Regions from separate parts of the Janthinobacterium paucivorans genome, predicted to be linked through region 3. Evidence: predicted binding sites of a transcription regulator. Region 3 holds the regulator's gene; each other region holds the start of a gene.
What was found. The regulator FNR, encoded in region 3, switches genes on or off when oxygen is low (the NO sensors DNR and NnrR bind a similar motif). The targets are predictions, from matches to a motif close to TTGATNNNNATCAA.

Region 1: the regulator FNR is predicted to act here: its motif matches at 3,633-3,646, upstream of ACQ4V8_RS06795 (KamA family radical SAM protein).
Region 2: the regulator FNR is predicted to act here: its motif matches at 1,525-1,538, upstream of ACQ4V8_RS20555 (universal stress protein).

Annotation. Positions count from the first base shown of each region.
Region 1 is NZ_JBNYXR010000004.1:153,259-159,592, reverse strand. It holds gene ACQ4V8_RS06810 (HDOD domain-containing protein) at 1-643, opposite strand, end outside; gene ACQ4V8_RS06805 (methyl-accepting chemotaxis protein) at 1,257-2,975, opposite strand; gene ACQ4V8_RS06800 (cache domain-containing protein) at 3,044-3,502, opposite strand; gene ACQ4V8_RS06795 (KamA family radical SAM protein) at 3,786-5,150, shown strand; gene ACQ4V8_RS06790 (MFS transporter) at 5,153-6,334, shown strand, end outside.
Region 2 is NZ_JBNYXR010000022.1:28-6,361, forward strand. It holds partial or broken rRNA gene ACQ4V8_RS20545 (16S ribosomal RNA) at 1-72, opposite strand, end outside; gene ACQ4V8_RS20550 (enoyl-CoA hydratase) at 505-1,281, opposite strand; gene ACQ4V8_RS20555 (universal stress protein) at 1,593-2,030, shown strand; gene mltA (murein transglycosylase A) at 2,070-3,110, opposite strand; gene ACQ4V8_RS20565 (hypothetical protein) at 3,388-3,534, shown strand; gene apaG (Co2+/Mg2+ efflux facilitator ApaG/CorD) at 3,559-3,933, opposite strand; gene rpe (ribulose-phosphate 3-epimerase) at 4,100-4,780, shown strand; gene ACQ4V8_RS20580 (phosphoglycolate phosphatase) at 4,780-5,496, shown strand; gene trpE (anthranilate synthase component I) at 5,746-6,334, shown strand, end outside.
Region 3 is NZ_JBNYXR010000011.1:114,211-120,544, reverse strand. It holds gene ccoO (cytochrome-c oxidase, cbb3-type subunit II) at 1-392, shown strand, start outside; gene ACQ4V8_RS14735 (cbb3-type cytochrome oxidase subunit 3) at 394-606, shown strand; gene ccoP (cytochrome-c oxidase, cbb3-type subunit III) at 599-1,519, shown strand; gene ccoG (cytochrome c oxidase accessory protein CcoG) at 1,519-2,904, shown strand; gene ACQ4V8_RS14720 (FixH family protein) at 3,052-3,576, shown strand; gene fnr (fumarate/nitrate reduction transcriptional regulator Fnr) at 3,702-4,460, opposite strand; gene ACQ4V8_RS14710 (response regulator) at 4,700-6,334, shown strand, end outside.

The DNA of each region.
Region 1 (6,334 bases), on a different contig from region 3:
GATGGTGCAAAATCGCCCAGGAGACATCGGAGGACAGGCCCCAGTTGCGTGCCAGCAAGCAGCCGATGGCGGCGTGGTTGGTCTGGTGGCGTGCATCTTCCAGGCTGGTAAAGCAATTGTGCGCATCGTTGGCCGCCGCCGCGTACGTGTTGACGTAGTCGGGGAAGCGGTTCATCAGCAGGGGCACGCCGATATCGCAGAACAGGCCGAAGGTATGGGCGATGTCGGGCGGGGCGATGCGCAGCTTGCGCGAGGTAAATACCACGGCGCGCGCGCGCTTGGCCGACACATCCCAGAAGTTGTTCAGTTCCACGCCTTCCGCTTCCAGCGCCTGACGCGCCAGCAAGCCCGTCATCATGGCGCTGCACTGGTTGACGCCGAGAAAGTTGATGCCTTGCTCGACAGATTTGGCCTTGCGTGCCGCGCCATAGAAGGGCGAGTTGGCCAGTTTCAGCAGGGCGCCGGACATGCCGACATCGTTGGCGATGATGCGCGCGATGCGGCGTGGCGACGGGTCGTCTTCGGCCAGTTCGCGCTGCAAGTCGACCAGCAGGCTGGGGCGCGGCGGGATACGGATGGAACGCATCAAGGCGTCAACCGGATCTTCCTGCACTGCCTGCTTTTGCGCTGCCGCTTTCATCATCACGCTTTCATCATTATTTTCGTGCCCGGTGCTTATTCTGTCATGCGCTGGCGCTGTCTGCTTCATGAGCGTTTGGCGCAATGCCCGACGATTATCGCTGTTTATGCGTGGCAATAGTTCAACTCGACAATATATTCTGTAAAAAATCGCCGTTTTGACCTTGTTCATCGGATATTTTCGTCATTTTACGACGATGTTCATCGCCGCCGCCATGGCAAGAAGATTAATTTTTATTTATTTTTAAGGTGTGGCGAAGGGGACGGAGGGAAGCGCGGCAGGACAATTCTGGCATGAAAAACGCCTTGCCGGTATCAATTTTTCGGACGATTCCATTAGCGTGGCGCGTCCACTGAGCGGTCTGACCGTAATGCTCGACGGCGTGGGTGGGCGTAGCATGGAAACGCCAGCGTATGAGGGGCGCCATCGCGCCGCCGGCAAGTCTTGGTGCCATGCGCGAAGGGCGCGGCGTCTAGCGTCTAGCGTCTAGCATGTGCAGCAACTGTATTCGGGGCCGGACACAGGCATCGCCAGGGCGCTGGGGATGCCGTGGCGCCGCATGCCGGACGCTTCGCCCCACCTGCCGCATCCGCGCCAGCCGATGCGCGCGCCGGGCTTAATTACGCATCTGGCCACGCCGGCGCGGCGGCGTATCCTTGCTTGCGCGCAGGTCGGGCAGGCTGCGCAGCGCGCTGTGCTGCGCGCGCCTGTCCTTGCCTTCTTCCTTGATGCGACTGGCCGGATGCTGGAAGAGCGCGTCGTCGCTGTCGCCGAGCGGCGTAGCGGGTTGCTCGTCCAGGGTGAATACGGCTACGGCTGCCGACAATTTGACGGCCTGGTCCTGCAAACTGGCCGCCGCCGCTGCCGCCTGCTCCACCAGGGCTGCATTTTGCTGGGTGACGTCATCCATTTGCGTGACAGCCTGGTTCACTTCCGTGATGCCCGACGCTTGCTCGGCGCTGGCCTGTTTCACGCGCTCGATGATCTCGTTGACTTGCTGCACCGAGGCGACGATAGCGCCCATGCTGGCTCCGGCTTGCTGCACTGCAACACTGCCGCCATCGATGGTAGTGACCGAGGTGGCGATCAGGGTCTTGATTTCCCTGGCGGCCTGCGCCGAGCGTTGTGCCAGGGTGCGCACTTCGGACGCGACCACGGCAAAGCCGCGCCCTTGCTCGCCCGCGCGCGCCGCTTCCACCGCCGCATTTAGCGCCAGGATATTGGTCTGTAAGGAAATGCCATCGATCACGCCGATAATATCCACGATCTGGCGCGAATTGGCCCGTATCGTCGCCATCGTCGCCACCGCCTGCTGCATCGAAGCGCCCCCTTGCGTCGCCAGGGTCGACGCTTGCCCCGCCAAGTCGCAGGCCAGCTGGGCGTTGTCGGCGTTGTCATTGACGGCCTGCGTCAGTGCTTCCATGGCACTCGACGTTTCTTCCAGCGAGCTCGCTTGCATTTCCGTGCGCGCCGACAGATCCTGATTGCCAGTGGCAATTTCGCGCGACGCCGTATCGATCGATTGCACGGCGCCCATGATGGTGCGCAAGGTCTGGTTCAGGTGGGCGATGGTTTGGTCCAGCACGCGCGACGTGGCGGCGATCTCGTCCTTGCCGTGTTTGGGGGCGCCAGCCATCAGCTTGCCTGCCGCCAGGTCTTGCACGGCCTCAGTAATGCCGCAGATTTCCAGCAGCATGGCGCGGCGCACCAGCATGGTCACCACGATGGAAAGTACGATGGAGAGCAGGACGGCCAGCAGCAGGCTCCAGCCCAGGCGGCGAAACTCGGCGCTGGCCGTCGCATGGGCCTTGCTGCTGAGCTTCGTTTCGAGGGCCGACAGTTGTGCCAGTTGGGTATTGAATTGGCCAAATTGCGTTTCCGCCTTGAGCATGGAATTGGTGGCGATCGACTGGTCCATTTGCGCCATTTCCATGGTTTCCAGCACCGCCTTGCGGTAGCCGGCCAGGGCCGTGATGGCGGCATCGACCAAGCTGCGCTCGGCGCCCGTGGCCGTGGCGCGCAGCGCGGCCAGCTGGCTGCCGATGGCCGCATGGCGCGCCTTGATCTGTTGCTCCAGCGCATCGATGCGGGCCTTGGCGAAGCTGCCATTGGTCCACGACAGCAACTGGTACATATTGCCGTGTACGTGCTTGGCGTCGCCTGCCACGTCGCAGGCCGCCTTCAGATGCGTGATGCGCACGCGCACCATGTTTTCCAGCGAGGCATTTTGCCGCACCATGCCATACCAGGCGCCGGTCGAGCTGAGTATCAGCAGCAGCAAGACCAGCGCTGGCGCCAGCAATAATTTTGGTCCGATGCGTAATGTATTGAGCATGCTTGACTCCTGGCTATGGCTGTTCCAAGCGCTGGTGGCGCACGCTGTTGGTGTGCGCCATCGCGGCCTTATTTTTTGTAGATGCCCGCTTCCAGCACCACATCGTTGACGCGCAGGATATACGTGGTCTTGGGTTCGATCTTGCCGCTGGTGGGGTTTTTGTACTGGTAGTCGACCCAGCCCTTGCCCTGTTTTTGCGCCAGTTCAATGATTTCACGGCGATATTTTTTGCCGCTCGCGTCAGGCACGTCCGTCAAGTCCTTGCCCACAATGGAGGGATTGATGGGGTGAGCCAGCACAATGCCCGTCTTGAGGTCGCGCATGTCCACGTATAGCGAGCCCTGCACGAAGTCGGGATCTTTCGCCGTGATTTTCTTCATCATCTCTTCCTTGCCATGCGCCTTCATGAAGGCGGCGCCCCGTTCGGTCATGGCGATGGCGTCTTTTTCCGTTGCTTCGACTGCGGCACTGACGCTGCCGCCAGCAAAGGCTAGGCACAGCAGGCTACGCGTAATTAAGTATTGCATGACAGCTCCTTGTGAGAATCGAGGGATGATTTGCCAAGTCGTAATTTACGTCGTCAAAGGTTTCCTCAAATTGCGCAAGAACAAACTAAGGTGTTGCTTGTAGGCAGCGAACAAGGTATCGGAATGCCTGTTGATGTGAAGCAATTTGGTTCTGTACGGCAAGAATTATGCTGACTTCTGCCGCCATGCCAAGCTGGCATGGCAGTGGGAGAAAAGGTTGGAATTGAGCGATATAGGTTCAATTTCATGCTAGTTATCGCTATTTATTCGCAAGGAGCTCATCGTGTCCGCACTTATTACCGAGCCGTTTTCACCCAAGTTCAAGCCGTATACGCGGCACACCATTCATCAGGCGCGGCAGTGGGAATGGTTGCCGGAAGAGCAGCGCGAGGCTGTGCAAGTGGTCTCGCACGTCTTACCGTTTCGCACTAATGTCTATGTGCTCGACCAGTTGATCGACTGGAATAATATCCCTGACGATCCCATCTATCGCCTCGTTTTCCCCCACCGCGACATGCTGGCGCCCGAGCAGTACGCGCACTTGCGCGACCTCGTGCTGGTGCAGCGCGACAAGGCCGCCATCGACGCCTATGTGCGCGCTATCCGCCTGGGCATGAATCCCCATCCGGCCGGGCAGATGACGCATAACGTGCCTCGGATCAACGCTGAGCCGGTGCGCGGCCTGCAGCATAAATATGCGCAAACGGTGCTGTTTTTCCCCAGCGCCGGGCAGACGTGCCACGCGTATTGCACCTTCTGCTTCCGCTGGCCCCAGTTCGTCGGCATGGACGACATGAAGTTTGACGCGCGCGAGTCGCATGAGCTGGTTACCTACCTGAAACTGCATCCGGAAGTGACGGATGTGCTGATCACGGGAGGTGACCCGATGATCATGAATACGCGGCAACTTGCCGCCTACCTGGAGCCGCTGCTGGCGCCGGGCCTGGAACACCTGCAGAACATCCGCATCGGCACCAAGGCGGTGGCCTATTGGCCGCAGCGCTTTGTCTTCGAGCATGACGCGGACGATTTGCTGCGCCTGTTCGAGCGCATCGTCAAGGCGGGCAAGAATCTGGCCGTGATGGGCCATTACAGTCATGCCGTGGAGTTGCGCCAGGACATCGCGCAGCACGCCGTCAAGCGCATCGTGTCGACCGGCGCCACCTTGCGCATGCAGGGGCCGCTGATCCGCCACATCAATGAAGACCCGGCTAGCTGGGCCGAGTTGTGGCAGACCGGTACGCGCCTGGGAGCGATTCCGTATTACATGTTTGTCGAACGCGATACGGGCCCTCGCGGCTATTTCGAGTTGCCGCTGGCGAAGGCGCACGAGATTTTCCAGGCCGCCTACCAGAAGGTGTCCGGCTTGTCGCGCACGGTGCGCGGGCCCTCCATGAGCGCCTTTCCCGGCAAGATCGTCATCGATGGCATCGTTACCATCAATGGCGAAAAACTGTTTGCACTGCAATTTTTACAGGCGCGCAACCCGGACTGGGTGCGCCGGCCGTTTTACGCAAAGTTCGACGCGCAAGCGACGTGGATAGACGATTTACAGCCCGCGTTTGGCCACGAGAAGTTTTTCTTTGAAACCGATGAGCCTATGCCGCAGTTGCCGCAGAAAATCATCCGCCTGGCACAGGCCGCTTGAGCATGCACGGCGCCGACGCCTCCTCCCGTTCCGGCGTGGCCGTGTTTTACCTGGTGTTTCTGCCGTTTGCGCTCGGTCACTACCTGTCGTGTCTGCTGCGCGGCGTGAATGCCGTGCTGACGACGCAATTGCTGGCTTCCATCGCCCTGACGCCGGCCCAACTGGGCTTGCTGACCAGCGTCTTTTTTCTTGCCTTTGCGCTGCTGCAACTGCCGATCGGCATGGCGCTCGACCGTTACGCCCCCCGCACGCTGCAACTGTGGCTGCTGGCGCTGGCGGCCCTCGGTGCGTGGCTGTTCAGCCGGGGTCACAGCTTTGCCGAGTTGATGTGGGCGCGGGCACTCATGGGGGCAGGCTTGGGCGGTTGTTTCATGGCCGCCGTGAAAGCGATCTCGTGCACCATCGCACCCGCGCGCCTGCCATCCGTGCACGGCTACCTGATCGCCGTGGGTGGACTCGGCGCGGCCACGGCCACCATGCCCGTCAAGCTGGCCCTGCACTATACGGACTGGCGTGGCGTGTTCCTGGGACTGGCGCTGGCGGCGCTGGCCATCGGCCTGCTGATCCGCCTGCTGTCGCCGGCCCTGCCCGTGCCCGTTGTCGCCCACACGGTGAGCCAGGCCAGTGTCTGGCGCGTGTATCGCGACAGGGCCTTTCTGCGCACCATCGCGCTGATCCTGCTGCCGCATACGGTGTTCTTTGGCGTGCAGGGTTTGTGGCTTGGGCGCTGGCTATCCGACGTCGGTGGCTTGTCCGATGACAGCGTGGCGTATTTGTTGTACCTGGGCATGGCAGCCGTCATCTTTGGCGCCATCGGCATGGGCATGCTGACGCAGTGGGCCGGGCGGCGGGCGATCGAACCCATGCAAGTGGCGGGCGTCGGCCTGCTCCTGTTCATTGCCGTGCAAGTGGCGATGGCATGCAATGTGCTGCCCAGCCTGCCTTTGCTGTCGGTATTGTTTACCTTGCTGGGCACGGTGACGGGCCTCGACTATGCGATCGTCGCGCAAAGCATGCCGCCCAGCTTGACTGGCAGGGCGTCGACCTGCTTGAATCTGCTCATTTTTACGGGCGCCTTCCTGGTGCAGGCAGGCTTTGGCTTGATCCTCGGATGCTGGCCGCTAAATAGTCTGCAGCAGTATCCGCCGCAAGCGTACCAGGTCGCGTTTGGCGTGCTGGTGGCC
Region 2 (6,334 bases), on a different contig from region 3:
CTGCCGTTCGACTTGCATGTGTAAGGCATGCCGCCAGCGTTCAATCTGAGCCAGGATCAAACTCTTCAGTTTAATCTCTGTTACTTTGCCTTTTTACAGGCATGGTCGAACTATTTAACTAGTTCAAACCCCTCGCATTGCGAGGTGTTTGCTCACTCAAAAAACTGACAGGCCACTACTTTCGTAGCGCCTATTTCATTATTTCTTGTGAACATTTGATATTTTAAGTTTTACAGCGATCCGAAGATCGCTGCTGCACTTACATCAAATGCCCACACTTATCGACTGTTAATTGTTAAAGAACTGTATCCGTTACTGCTTTCGCGCTATCAACAAAGCGTTGTGTTTGTCAGCTGCGAAGAAGAAAGAGTATGAAGCATTTTACTAAATCCGTCAACTCCGTTTTTCAGCGCATTGCGCTAAAAAACTTTTTACTACCCAGCCCCTGGAGGCCGTCCCTTTTGTGCCGCAAACTAGTGCGTCTCATCGGGGAGGCGAATCATATCAAAGACCGTCGAAGTTTGGCAAGCGCTTTTCAAGGAAAGCGTGCATGCCTTCTTTTTGTGCAGGCGTACCGAAGGCAGCTTGGAACAGGCGGCGCTCGTAGGCGACGCCATCGGTCAAGGTAGTTTCAAAGGCGCGGTTGACGCAATCCTTGATCATCATGGCCACCGAGGTCGGCATGGCTGCGATGGCCTTCGCTGCAGCCAGGGCTTCTTCCAGCAACTTATCTGCCGGCACCACGCGCGATACCAGGCCGATGCGTTCCGCTTCCAGCGCGTCTATGGTACGTGCCGTCAGCAGCAAGTCCATGGCCTTGGCCTTGCCGATGGCGCGCGGCAAGCGCTGCGTGCCGCCCGCACCCGGCGTGACACCCACCTTGATTTCCGGCTGGCCAAATTTGGCGCTGTCGGCGGCGATCAGAAAATCGCACATCATGGCCAGTTCGCAGCCGCCACCGAGTGCGTAACCGGCTACGGCTCCCACTACGGGTTTGCGCACGCGCAAGATGTGCTCCCAGTTGCGGCTGATGTAGCCCTGGGTAAAAGTATCGGGATAGGTGTAATCAGCCATGGCGGCGATGTCGGCGCCAGCGGCGAATGCTTTTTCGCTACCCGTGAGCACGATACAACCGATATTCTCATCCGCATCGAACTTCAGCAGGGCGTCGCCGAGCTCGTTCATCATATTGTCGTTCAGTGCGTTGAGCGCCTTGGGGCGGTTCAGGCGGATGAGCGCCACTTTGTCCTGGATGTCGATGATCAGGTCTTCGTATTGCATATAGTCTCCTCTGGATGAACACGGTAACGACGATTGTAGCGGCTAACGGGAGCAGTACGGCAGTTGCGCCGCCATTATTGTGAATCGACGCACTTTTTATCGAACAGCGTATTTTCTCTGCCTTTTACTGGCACAGCTTTTGTCGGCACCCGTCGCCATGGCGTGCGCGCCTGAAACGATGAACGGGCATACACTGCTAAAAGATTGCCTTGGCGACACTATTCATGCCCAAGCCTGTGAGTTTTGATTTACATCAAAGTTTTAATTGACGCACATACATAAGCTATCTCATATCACTCTAGGAGCACGTCATGTTTAACACCATCTTGTTTCCCACCGATGGCTCGCCGCTGTCAGACAAAGCCGCCGAGACAGCCATCGCCTTCGCGCAATTGAACAAGGCCAAGCTGGTTAGCATCAGCGTGGTGCAGCCCTTCCCGTTCTCGCCAATGGCCGATGGCGGCGTCGTGCTCGACGCCGGCTTGTACGAGCAACAAATGCAGGAAGCATCGCAACGCGCCGTCGACAAGATCGGCGAAGCAGCAAGCGCTGTCGGCGTTCCCTTCGAAGGCGCGGTCGTCGTCTCGCCCAGCCCGCACGAAGAAATCGTCAATGCGGCGCAAACCTACCATTGCGACATCATCCTCATGGCCTCGCATGGGCGCAAGGGCTTGAACAAGCTGTTCGTGGGCAGTGAAACGCAAAAAGTGCTGGCGCATACCCAGTTGCCAGTCATGGTCCTGCGCTAACCTTGCGCTAGCGCATCCCCGCCCGGCGGCGCGAGCAACTCAGCGCGCCGGCGCCTGCTTCGGCAGCAACACCCACACGGCGCCGCTCTGCTTCATGCGGCCCGCGTTTTCCGCCGCTTCCGTACCGAAACCAAAGAAGTAATCGACCCGGATGGGCCCGCGAATGGCGCCGCCCGTGTCCTGCGCCATCACCAGGCGCTGCATGGGAATCTCGCTATTGGCTTGCGTGGTAGACAGAAACACGGGCGCGCCCAGCGGCAGGAAGCGCGCATCGATGGCCACCGAACGCTGCGGCGTCAACGGCACGCCCAAGGCACCCTTAGGCCCCACTTTGGGATCGGGCAGGCGCTCTTCCTTGAAGAAGACATAGCTCGGGTTGGCGTTGAACAATTCATCCTTGCGCGTGGGATGGCCGGCAATCCACGCCTTGATGCCCTGCGCGGACGCCTGGCTCAGCGTCAACTCACCCTTGTCGACCAGGTAGCGGCCGATCGATTTATACGGATGGCCATTCTGCTCTGCGTAAGCCACGCGCACGGTTTCCTGCGTATCAGTCAGCTGCACGCGCCCGGAACCCTGCACTTGCAGGAAGAATGCTTCGACTTCATCATCCACCCACAGCAATTCCTTGCCCGTGACCGCAGTGGCGCGCTCGATCTCGGCGCGGGTCGCGTACGGGATCACCTTCTTGCCGACCAGCTTGCCACGCAAACGCATGTTTTTCAGTTCCGGATACACCGCGCCCAGGTCGACCGAGACCAGGTCATCGGGCACCTTGTACAGCGGCGTCTGGTACGGACCGCCTCGCTTGCGCGCGCCGTGCAGCAGCGGCTCATAGTAGCCGGTGACGAGGCCTGTGCTAGCGCCATCGGCGGTGATGACTTGATTGGGCACAAAGAAGGTCTCGAAGAACAGGCGGATGGCCTTGTCGCTGTTGGCATTCACCTGGCGCGCGATCGTGCATGACTCCTTCCAGTCCGGACGCTTGACCAGCACGCCGCATGAAGCCATGAAGGCTGGCCAGGCAGCGCGCATATCATCGCGGCCCCAGCCAGGCAAGGCGGAAAATTTGGCGGGCATAAACGTGGGAACCGCCGCATCTGTGCCATCCCTGGCGTCAGCCGGCTTGGCTGGCATAGGCTTGGCTGGCACGGGATTGACAACAATAGGCGCAATCGCTGGCGCCTTCTCGCCAGCAGCACCGGGCGCTAGCGGTGGCGTGGTACAGGCTGAAAGTGCAAGCGCGACGGCACCGACTGAAACGAGTAGACTACTTCGTGTAAATAGACGGCGGGTAAATACTGGGCTGCGGGAACTACGGGTAAATAAACTGCGGCTAAATAACATAGGGGTGCGTATGTGGATCTTGATGATAGAGGCGCTGGTAGCGTTCTTCTTGCTGGCATTTATAGTTTGGTGGACCATGTATGCGGGTAAAAAACCCACGCCACCCGCGCGCACGCAGCTCGGCGAAGAACAGGACAGCACCGAAAAACTGAAATAAGGGGCGCACGCCCCCGGCCTGTCGTTAATGCAGGGTACGCGGCACCGACAACACGAATTCGGGTATCGGCGCTTCGAACTGATGACCATCTTCAGCCACGCAAAAGTATTCGCCGTGCATCGAACCTTGCGGCGTACCGAGCATGGTACCGCTCGTGTATTCGAACTGCTCGCCCGGCTGCAGCAAGGGCTGATGGCCGACGGCGCCCAAGCCGCGCACCTCTTCCACCTTGTTATTCGCATCCGTGATGACCCAGTGGCGCGAAATCAGTTGCGCGCCAGCCGTGCCCGTGTTGACGACACGAATCGTATAGCCGAACACGTGCCGCCCTTGGTCCGGTGCCGATTGCTCAGGCAGATATTGCGTCTTGACCGTTACCGTAAATTCATAAGTCGCCATCATCATTCCTATTCAGACATTGCCAGTCGTATATTGTGTCACGCGTGCTGCATGGGCCGCCGCGCGCCGTGTATTGTGCGATTCACTGTGCTTCAATGAGGCATGGTAACGGCGTCAAGCGTAAAATAGCGCATCTTCGCATTTTCTACTCTAGCCCTTAGCCACCATGACAACATTCCGTATCGCTCCCAGCATTCTGTCCGCCGACTTTGCCCGCCTGGGCGAGGAAGTGCGCAACGTCGTTACCGCCGGCGCCGACATCATCCACTTCGACGTGATGGATAACCATTATGTGCCGAACCTGACCATCGGCCCGCTGGTGTGCGAAGCGATCCGCCCGCACGTGCAAGTCCCCATCGATGTGCATCTGATGGTCAAGCCTGTCGATCGCATTATCCCGGATTTCGCCAAGGCTGGCGCGAACATCATCACCTTCCACCCGGAAGCGTCGGATCACCTTGACCGCTCATTGCAACTAATCCGCGACAATGGCTGCAAATCGGGCCTAGTTTTCAATCCGGGCACGCCGCTGCACTATCTGGAACACGTGATGGACAAGATTGACATGATCCTGATCATGTCGGTCAACCCGGGCTTCGGCGGCCAGTCCTTCATTGCGCAGGCATTGAAGAAAATCGCCGAAGCGCGCCGCATGATCGACGAATCGGGACGTGACATCATGCTGGAAGTCGATGGCGGCATCAAGATCGACAACATCGCCGCTGCCGCAGCTGCCGGTGCCGACACCTTCGTCGCCGGCTCGGCCATCTTCGGCAAGCCCGATTACAAGGCCGTCATCGATGCCATGCGTGCCGAATTGGCCAAGGCAAAAGTGGCGGGCGCCTGATGCGCGCGGGCACGGTAAAAGACCAGGTACTGGCCGGCGTGCGCGCCGCCATCATCGACCTTGATGGCACGATGCTCGACACCGTGCCCGATTTTCATGTCGCCATCAATGGCATGCGCACCGAATTCGACCTCCCCTCCATCAGTGCCGAGGCCATCAAACTGATGGTGGGCAAGGGCTCGGAAAACCTGATCCGCAGCGTGCTGGCGCTCGACTTCGATGCCGTCGGCGTGGAACAGCGTTTTGACACGGCGATGGAGGCTTACCAGCGCCACTACCTGGCCATCAATGGCCAGTTCAGCACGCTCTACCCGGATGTGGAAGCAGGGCTGGCGGCAATGAAGGCGGCGGGCTTGCGCCTGGCCTGCGTCACCAACAAGCCGATTGCCTTCGCCCTGCCCCTGCTGCAACAGAAAAATCTGCGCACTTATTTCGAGATCGTCTACGGTGGCGATTCGCTGCCGCAAAAAAAACCGCACCCCATGCCGCTGCTGCAAGCGTGTGCGCACTTCGACCTCGCGCCCGCCAAAGTAGTGACCATCGGCGACTCTTCGAATGACGTGCAAGCGGCGCGGGCTGCGGCTTGCCCCGTCTTGACGGTGCCGTATGGTTACAACCACGGACACTCTATACACGATACCGATTCCGATGGTATAGTAAATACGCTGCTTGAAGCAGCGCATCTCATAAGCATGCACAACAAACCGGCATACTGACCAACCCCAACACTATATCGTGAACACGTTTCTCATCAAAAAACACAATGTCACCCAAACCGGCTCGATTGAGGCCTGGCTTTGGCGACGCTGGCAATCCTGGCAGGCCTAAGGGCCGAGCCGTGTAAGATTGCTGTCGGCTGCGCATGCGCATATTGCATGCCCCGACAGGTTTTTTGATAACCCACCGCAGGGTTTGTGCTTAGACTGCACGACGCACACGCGTACCCTGGCGGCATGGAGAGACACATGACCGAACTCGAATTCAAATCGCTGGCCCAACAAGGCTACAACCGCATCCCCCTGATCGCGGAGGCTTTTGCCGACCTGGAAACACCGCTCACGCTATACCTGAAACTGGCGCAGACCCAGCAAGGCGGCAAGAACACCTTCCTGCTCGAATCGGTCGTCGGTGGCGAACGCTTCGGCCGCTATTCCTTCATCGGCTTGCCCGCCACCAGCGTCTTGCGTAGCTATGGCAACCGCACGGAGATCGTCAAGAACGGTGTCGTGATCGAAGAGCACGAAGGCAATCCGCTCGACTTCATCGAACAGTACCAGTCGCGCTTCAAGGTCGCCCTGCGCCCTGGCATGCCGCGTTTCTGCGGCGGCCTGGCAGGCTACTTCGGCTACGACACGGTGCGCCACATCGAGAAAAAACTGGCTGGCGGTGCGCCCAAAGACGATTTGAACCTGCCCGACATCCAGTTGATGGTGACAGAGGAACTAGCCGTCATCGACAACCTGTCCGGCAAACTCTACTTGATCGTGTATGCGGACACCACGCAGCCCGAGTCGTTCTCGAAAGCGCGCCAGCGCCTGAAAGACTTGCGCATGA
Region 3 (6,334 bases):
GTCCGCTGCGCGCGGAAACGGAACGCTATGGCCATTATTCGGTCGCTGGCGAGTTCGTGTATGACCGTCCGTTCCAGTGGGGTTCCAAGCGCACGGGGCCGGACCTGGCCCGCGTGGGTGCCCGCTACAGCGATGAATGGCACCGCACGCACTTGAACAACCCGCGCGACGTGGTGCCCGAGTCGAACATGCCAGCCTACCCATGGCTGGCGAAGACCAAACTGGTGCCTGACGACATCATGCCGAAGATGCGCGCCCTGAAACGCCTGGGCCAGCCATACAGCGATGAAGAAATCACGGCCGGTCCGGCACAGCTGCAGGACAAGACCGAAGAGGACGCCCTGGTCGCCTATCTGCAAGGCCTCGGTACATTAATTAAAACAAGGAATTAGCATGGCAATCGACAACCTGTTTGACAGCGCCAGCAGCGTCATGACGGTGGTTTCCTTTACGACGTTCGCAGGCATCCTGTGGTGGACTTTCAGCCGCAGCAATAGCGACTTTGACGCGGCGGCGAACCTGCCGTTCGACGACGAAGCGCTCGACTATCCGGCCGCGCCGGTATCTATGCCCGTGCCGGCACAAGGGGAGCGCAACCATGGCTGACTTTACCAATGGCTTCTGGAATATTTACATCATCGTATTGTCCTTGCTGGGCATCATCGGCTGCGGCGTGCTGCTGTACTCGCAGTCGAAGGTCAAAGTGGCTGCCGGTGCCCCTGCCGATGGCACCACGGGCCACGTCTGGGACGAGGACTTGAAGGAACTCAATACGCCGATGCCGCGCTGGTGGATGTGGTTGTTCTACATCACCATCGTCTTCGCCCTGGCATATCTGTTCCTGTATCCGGGCCTGGGCAACTATGCCGGTAGCCTGGGCTGGAAATCGACAGGCCAGTACGAGGAAGAGCTGAAGAAAGCGGAAGCCGACTACGGTCCCCTGTTCAACAAGTACCTGAGCCAGGACTTGAAGACGGTGGCCGCCGATCCGCAGGCGCAAGCCATCGGCCAGCGTTTGTTCCTGACCTACTGCGCGCAATGCCACGGTTCGGATGCACGCGGCAACAAGGGCTTCCCTAACCTGACTGACAAGGATTGGCTGTATGGCGGCGAACCTGACGTCATCAAGACGACCATCATGCACGGCCGCAATGGGCAGATGCCACCGATGGGTGCCGCCCTGGGCTCCGAAAAGGATGTCGAGAACGTGGCCCATTATGTGCTGAGCCTGTCCGGTTCGACCTCGGACCCGGTAAAGTCGGTATTGGGCAAGGCCAAGTTCGGCGCCTGCATGGCTTGCCATGGTGCCGATGCGAAGGGCAACCAGATGCTGGGTTCGCCTAACCTGACGGACAAGATCTGGCTGTACGGCGGCAGCGCCGATACCATCATGGAAACCATCCGCAAGGGGCGCAATAACGCCATGCCGGCCTTCAACGATTTCCTTGGGGAATCGAAAGTGCACGTACTGTCGGCGTACGTCTGGAGCCTGTCGAATCCACAGACACCCGTGAAATAATGTCAGACCCTCAAGTCATCAAGATGTATGCGGCCCGCGAGCAAATCTACCCTCGCGAGGCCAAAGGACGCTACGCTACCTGGCGCTGGGTATGTGTCTGGCTTACCCAGCTGGCGTTCTACGGCTTGCCATGGTTGACCTGGAGTGGCAGGCAAGCCCTGCTGTTCGATTTGACCACGCGCAAGTTCTACATTTTTGGCGTCGTGCTGTGGCCCCAGGATTTCATCTATCTGGCGGCCCTGCTGATCATCTGTGCGTATTCCTTGTTCCTTGTCACAGCCCTCGCCGGGCGGGTATGGTGCGGCTTCTCTTGCCCGCAAACGGTCTACACGGAAATCTTCTTGTGGGTCGAACGCAAAATCGAGGGCACGCGCAGCGCGCGCATGGCCCTCGACAAGCAAGGCCCCTCCGTGCGCAAGGTTGTCAAGAAGACGGCCAAGCACTTGGTGTGGGGCGCCATCGCCCTGTGGACGGGCTTTACTTTTGTCGGCTATTTCACGCCGATCAAGGAACTGGCGCACGAGGTGATCACCCTCGATTTCGGTCCCTGGGAATGGTTCTGGGTCTTGTTCTACAGCCTGGCAACCTACGGCAACGCGGGCTGGCTGCGCGAGCAGGTGTGCAAATACATGTGCCCCTACGCGCGCTTCCAGAGCGCCATGTTCGACCAGGATACCCTGATCATCACCTACGATGCCAAACGCGGCGAACCGCGTGGTGCCATGAGCAAGAAGGCCGGCAACAACGACAAGCTGGGCGACTGCATCGACTGCACCCTGTGCGTGCAAGTGTGTCCGACCGGCATCGATATTCGCAACGGCCTGCAGTATGAATGCATCGGCTGCGCCGCCTGCGTCGATGCCTGCAACAGCGTGATGGATAAGGTCGACCGGCCGCGCGGACTGGTACGCTACAGTACCGACCATGCGATGGAAAACAACTTCAGTTCGCAGCAAATCCGCCAGCGCGCCACGCGCCCGCGCGTACTGATCTACACCGCCATCCTGGGGCTGATCATCATCGCCGTGTGTACCTCACTGGCCCTGCGCACCCCCCTGAAAATGGACGTCATCCGCGACCGCGGTTCGATGGGTCGCGAAGTGGAAGACGGCATGGTCGAGAACGTTTACCGCTTGCAAATCATGAATACCTCGGAGCAAACTCAGCATTTTAAAATCAGCGTTTCCGGCTTGCCGGGCCTGACCTTGCTGACGCGCGAAGAGGTGACGTTACAGCCGACGGAAACGCTGGGCTGGCCCATCCGCCTGCGCGTGCCGCACGGTGTCGGCGAGAAGGGCTCGAACAAGATTGCCATCGAATTGCACTCGCTGGACAACCCAGCGTTGCATGTGCGTGAAGGCGCGGTATTCATCGTGCCGCGCTAAGGTTGATGTTGGGGTCAGATCCCTCGGGTCTGACCCCGGCATTTCGCCGTTGGGCCAGCATCAAACATGCGTTAGCTTTACTTTATTTTCAACCCAGAAGCAAAAGCTGGGGTCAGGCCCAAAGGGCCTGCCCTCAAGGAGAACAAAATGTCCGACAGCCTCAAGCTGCAAGCACCCGTTGCACCATGGTACAAGCATCGCTGGCCTTGGCTGCTGATGATAGGTCCCGGCCTGTCCATGGTCGTTGGCAGCTGCATGGCGTATATCGCGTTTACGCAGCCCGATGCGCTGGTGGTGGGCGATTATTACAAGCAAGGTAAGGCCATCAACCAGGACTTGCGACGCGATACGGTCGCCAGCAAGCTGGCGATGGCTACCAGCCTGTCCTATGACGTGGCGTCGGCGCGTCTCAGTGGTTCCGTGCGCAGCGTCGGCAAGGCTTACCAGGGTCCGTTGCAGCTGCACCTGGCGCATGCGACCCTGCCGGAAAAAGATATCAAGCTACTGGTGCAGCCCGATGCGGCCGGCAACTTCTCAGTAGCGCTACCGATGCTAGAGCGCAGCCGCTGGCAAGTGCTGGTGGAAAACGACAAACGCGAGTGGCGCCTGTCCGGCATCTGGACCTGGCCACTGCAGCGCAGCATCGCGCTGCAGGCGGATGCAGAGCTATAACGTACAGCGCCGGGAAAAAACCGTAGCGAGCGGCAGTGATTTGTGGCTAAGAGCGCAGCTGTGCTAGAGCACAGCGAGCATCGCAGGCCGCAAAGCGCGACGCGCAGCAGGTTTTGACGGTGCTATTATTTGCAGACGTCCGTGCCGGCCGTAATGGCCTTCAATATTGCCGGCTGCAAGATCTCGATCTCGCGGTTGGAAACGCGCAGCCAGCCTTCCTTCTTAAACTTCGACAATAAGCGGCTGACGCTCTCGATGGTCAACCCCAGGTAGTTACCAATTTCCTCGCGCGACATGCGCAGCTGAAATTTGCTGGCCGAATAGCCGCGCGCTTCATAACGCGAAGCCAGGTTGACGATAAAGGCGGCAAAACGCTGGGTCGCCTGCATATTGCCCAGTAACAGCATGACACTTTGCTCGCGCGTGATTTCCTGACTCATCATGCGATGGAAATGGCGCAGCAAGGTTGGCATATTACCCAGCAATTGTTCCAGGCTGGAAAATGGAATTTCACACACTTCACTATCTTCCAGCGCCACCGCATTACAGTGGTGGCGGTCGGCGCTGATGGCATCCATGCCCAGCAGTTCGCCGGCCATCTGAAAACCCGTCACTTGCTCTTCGCCGCCAGGATTGATCTGGTACGTCTTGAAATGCCCCAGACGAATCGCGTACAAGTTCTGGAACGAATCGCCGATGCGAAACAGCGAGGCACCACGCACAATCTTGCGACGACGGCCGATGATCTGGTCTAGCCTGTCCATGTCGCCCACATCGAGACCCATCGGCAGGCACAATTGATGCATGCTGCAAGTCGAACATCGCGCACGCAATGCTTCCACGTTCACTGCGGGCAAGGTGAGAGTGAGGAGCGCTTCAGTCATGTCGGTACCTTTTAGAAAATGCAATGACAAGTTTACTGCATACAGAGTTGCCGTGTGCCAATTTCAGCGTAATTTCGGTGAATAAACGACGTCCATCCTTTAATTATATGGCAACATCGTCAAAAGCCCATACGGGGAGGGCAATTTACTCAGCGCCGCTTGCAAAGTTAATGTATTGATAGGAGAATTCTTGAAGGCGTTATCTGCCGTCTGTGCCGCCCGGTACTCAAAAGGACATCATGAAGCCTCTCGGCATTAAAGCAAAAGTCGCCCTGGCCACCAGCCTGACCTCGATCGCCATGATCGCGCTGGTCACCATGATCCAGGTGCAGCACATGCGCGACGACTTCAGCCAAGTACTGCTGGGCCAGCAATACTCGCTGATCACGCGTACCGCTGCCGAGCTCGACGACAAGCTGGGCATGCTGCTGCAGATTGTCACCCTGACGGCCAGGCAGCAGCCGCCGGAATTGATCGCACAGCCCGCCCAATTGCGCCAATACTATACGCGGCGCTCGATGCTAGTCCTGTTCGACGATGTACTGGTGCTCGACGCGCAAGGCGCCATCGTGGCCGACATGCCGCTCGTCAAGGGGCGTGCAGGCATCAACGTCACCGAGCGCGAGTATTTCCAGACCGTCCTGCGCACGCGCCTACCCATGATCACCGAGCCAATGCTGAGCAAGTCGAGCGGCATGCCCATCGTGCAAATGGTCGCACCCGTCATGGCCGCCGATGGCCAGGTGGCCGGCATGGTGGTCGGCGTGCTGCGTTTGTACAAGGACAACCTGCTGGGGCGCCTGCGCTCGGAAAAAATCGGCAAGAACGGCTATTACTCGATTCTCACGCGCGGCGCCGTGCCGCGCTACGTGCTGCACCCCGACCCCAGCCGTTTGCTGCAGCCGCGCCAGCCGGACACCAATCTGGCGACCACCGCGCTGCTGAAACAAGATGGCGAAGGCAGCATGATCAGCACCGACAGCCGCGGCATCACGGCCGTCAACAGCTTCAAGCGCCTGAAATCGGTGAACTGGCTGCTGGCTACCTCGCTGCCCGTCGATGATGCCTTCGAGCCGTTCGATGGTGTGCTGTACCGGCTGGTGCTGTGGGGTATCCTCGCTTCGCTGCTGGCCGCTTTTGTTCTGGGCTGGCTTACCGTGCGCCTGCTGTCGCCGCTGGTACGCCTGCGCGACACCCTGCAAGCGCTGCGCACTAGCGGTAGTCGTTTCAGCCCGGTACCGGTGCGGCAGCGCGACGAGATCGGCGAACTGACGGAAGCGTTCAACGACCTAATGAGCGAACGCGATCGCCTGCAGCAAGAGCTCGAAGCACGCGCGGAGGAGTTGGAACAGGAGCGCGACCGGGCCGAGGCGGCCAACCGCGCAAAGAGCGACTTCGTAGCCAATATGAGTCATGAAATCCGCACACCCCTCAATGCCGTGCTGGGCATGGTGTACCTGCTGGGAAATACCAAGCTCGACACGGAACAGCGCAAGTATTTGACCATGGTGCGCGTGGCGGGCCAATCACTGCTGGGCATCCTCAACGACGTGCTCGATTATTCGAAGATCGAAGCGCGTCGCATGGAATTGTCGCCCGTCGAGTTCGACCTCGATGAAGTCATGAATTCCCTGGCCACGACGATGACCATGAATGCGGGTAAAAAGGAGCTGGAACTGGCCATCGCCGTCGAGCCCGACGTGCCGCGGTGCCTGGTAGGCGACGCCCAGCGCCTGCTACAAATCCTCGTCAACCTCGCTGGCAACGCCATCAAGTTTACCGAGAACGGCGAAGTGGTGGTGGCCGTCAGCAAAGCCGAAAGCGGGAAAGGGCGCGCCTGGCTGCGCTTCGAAGTGCGCGACACGGGCATCGGC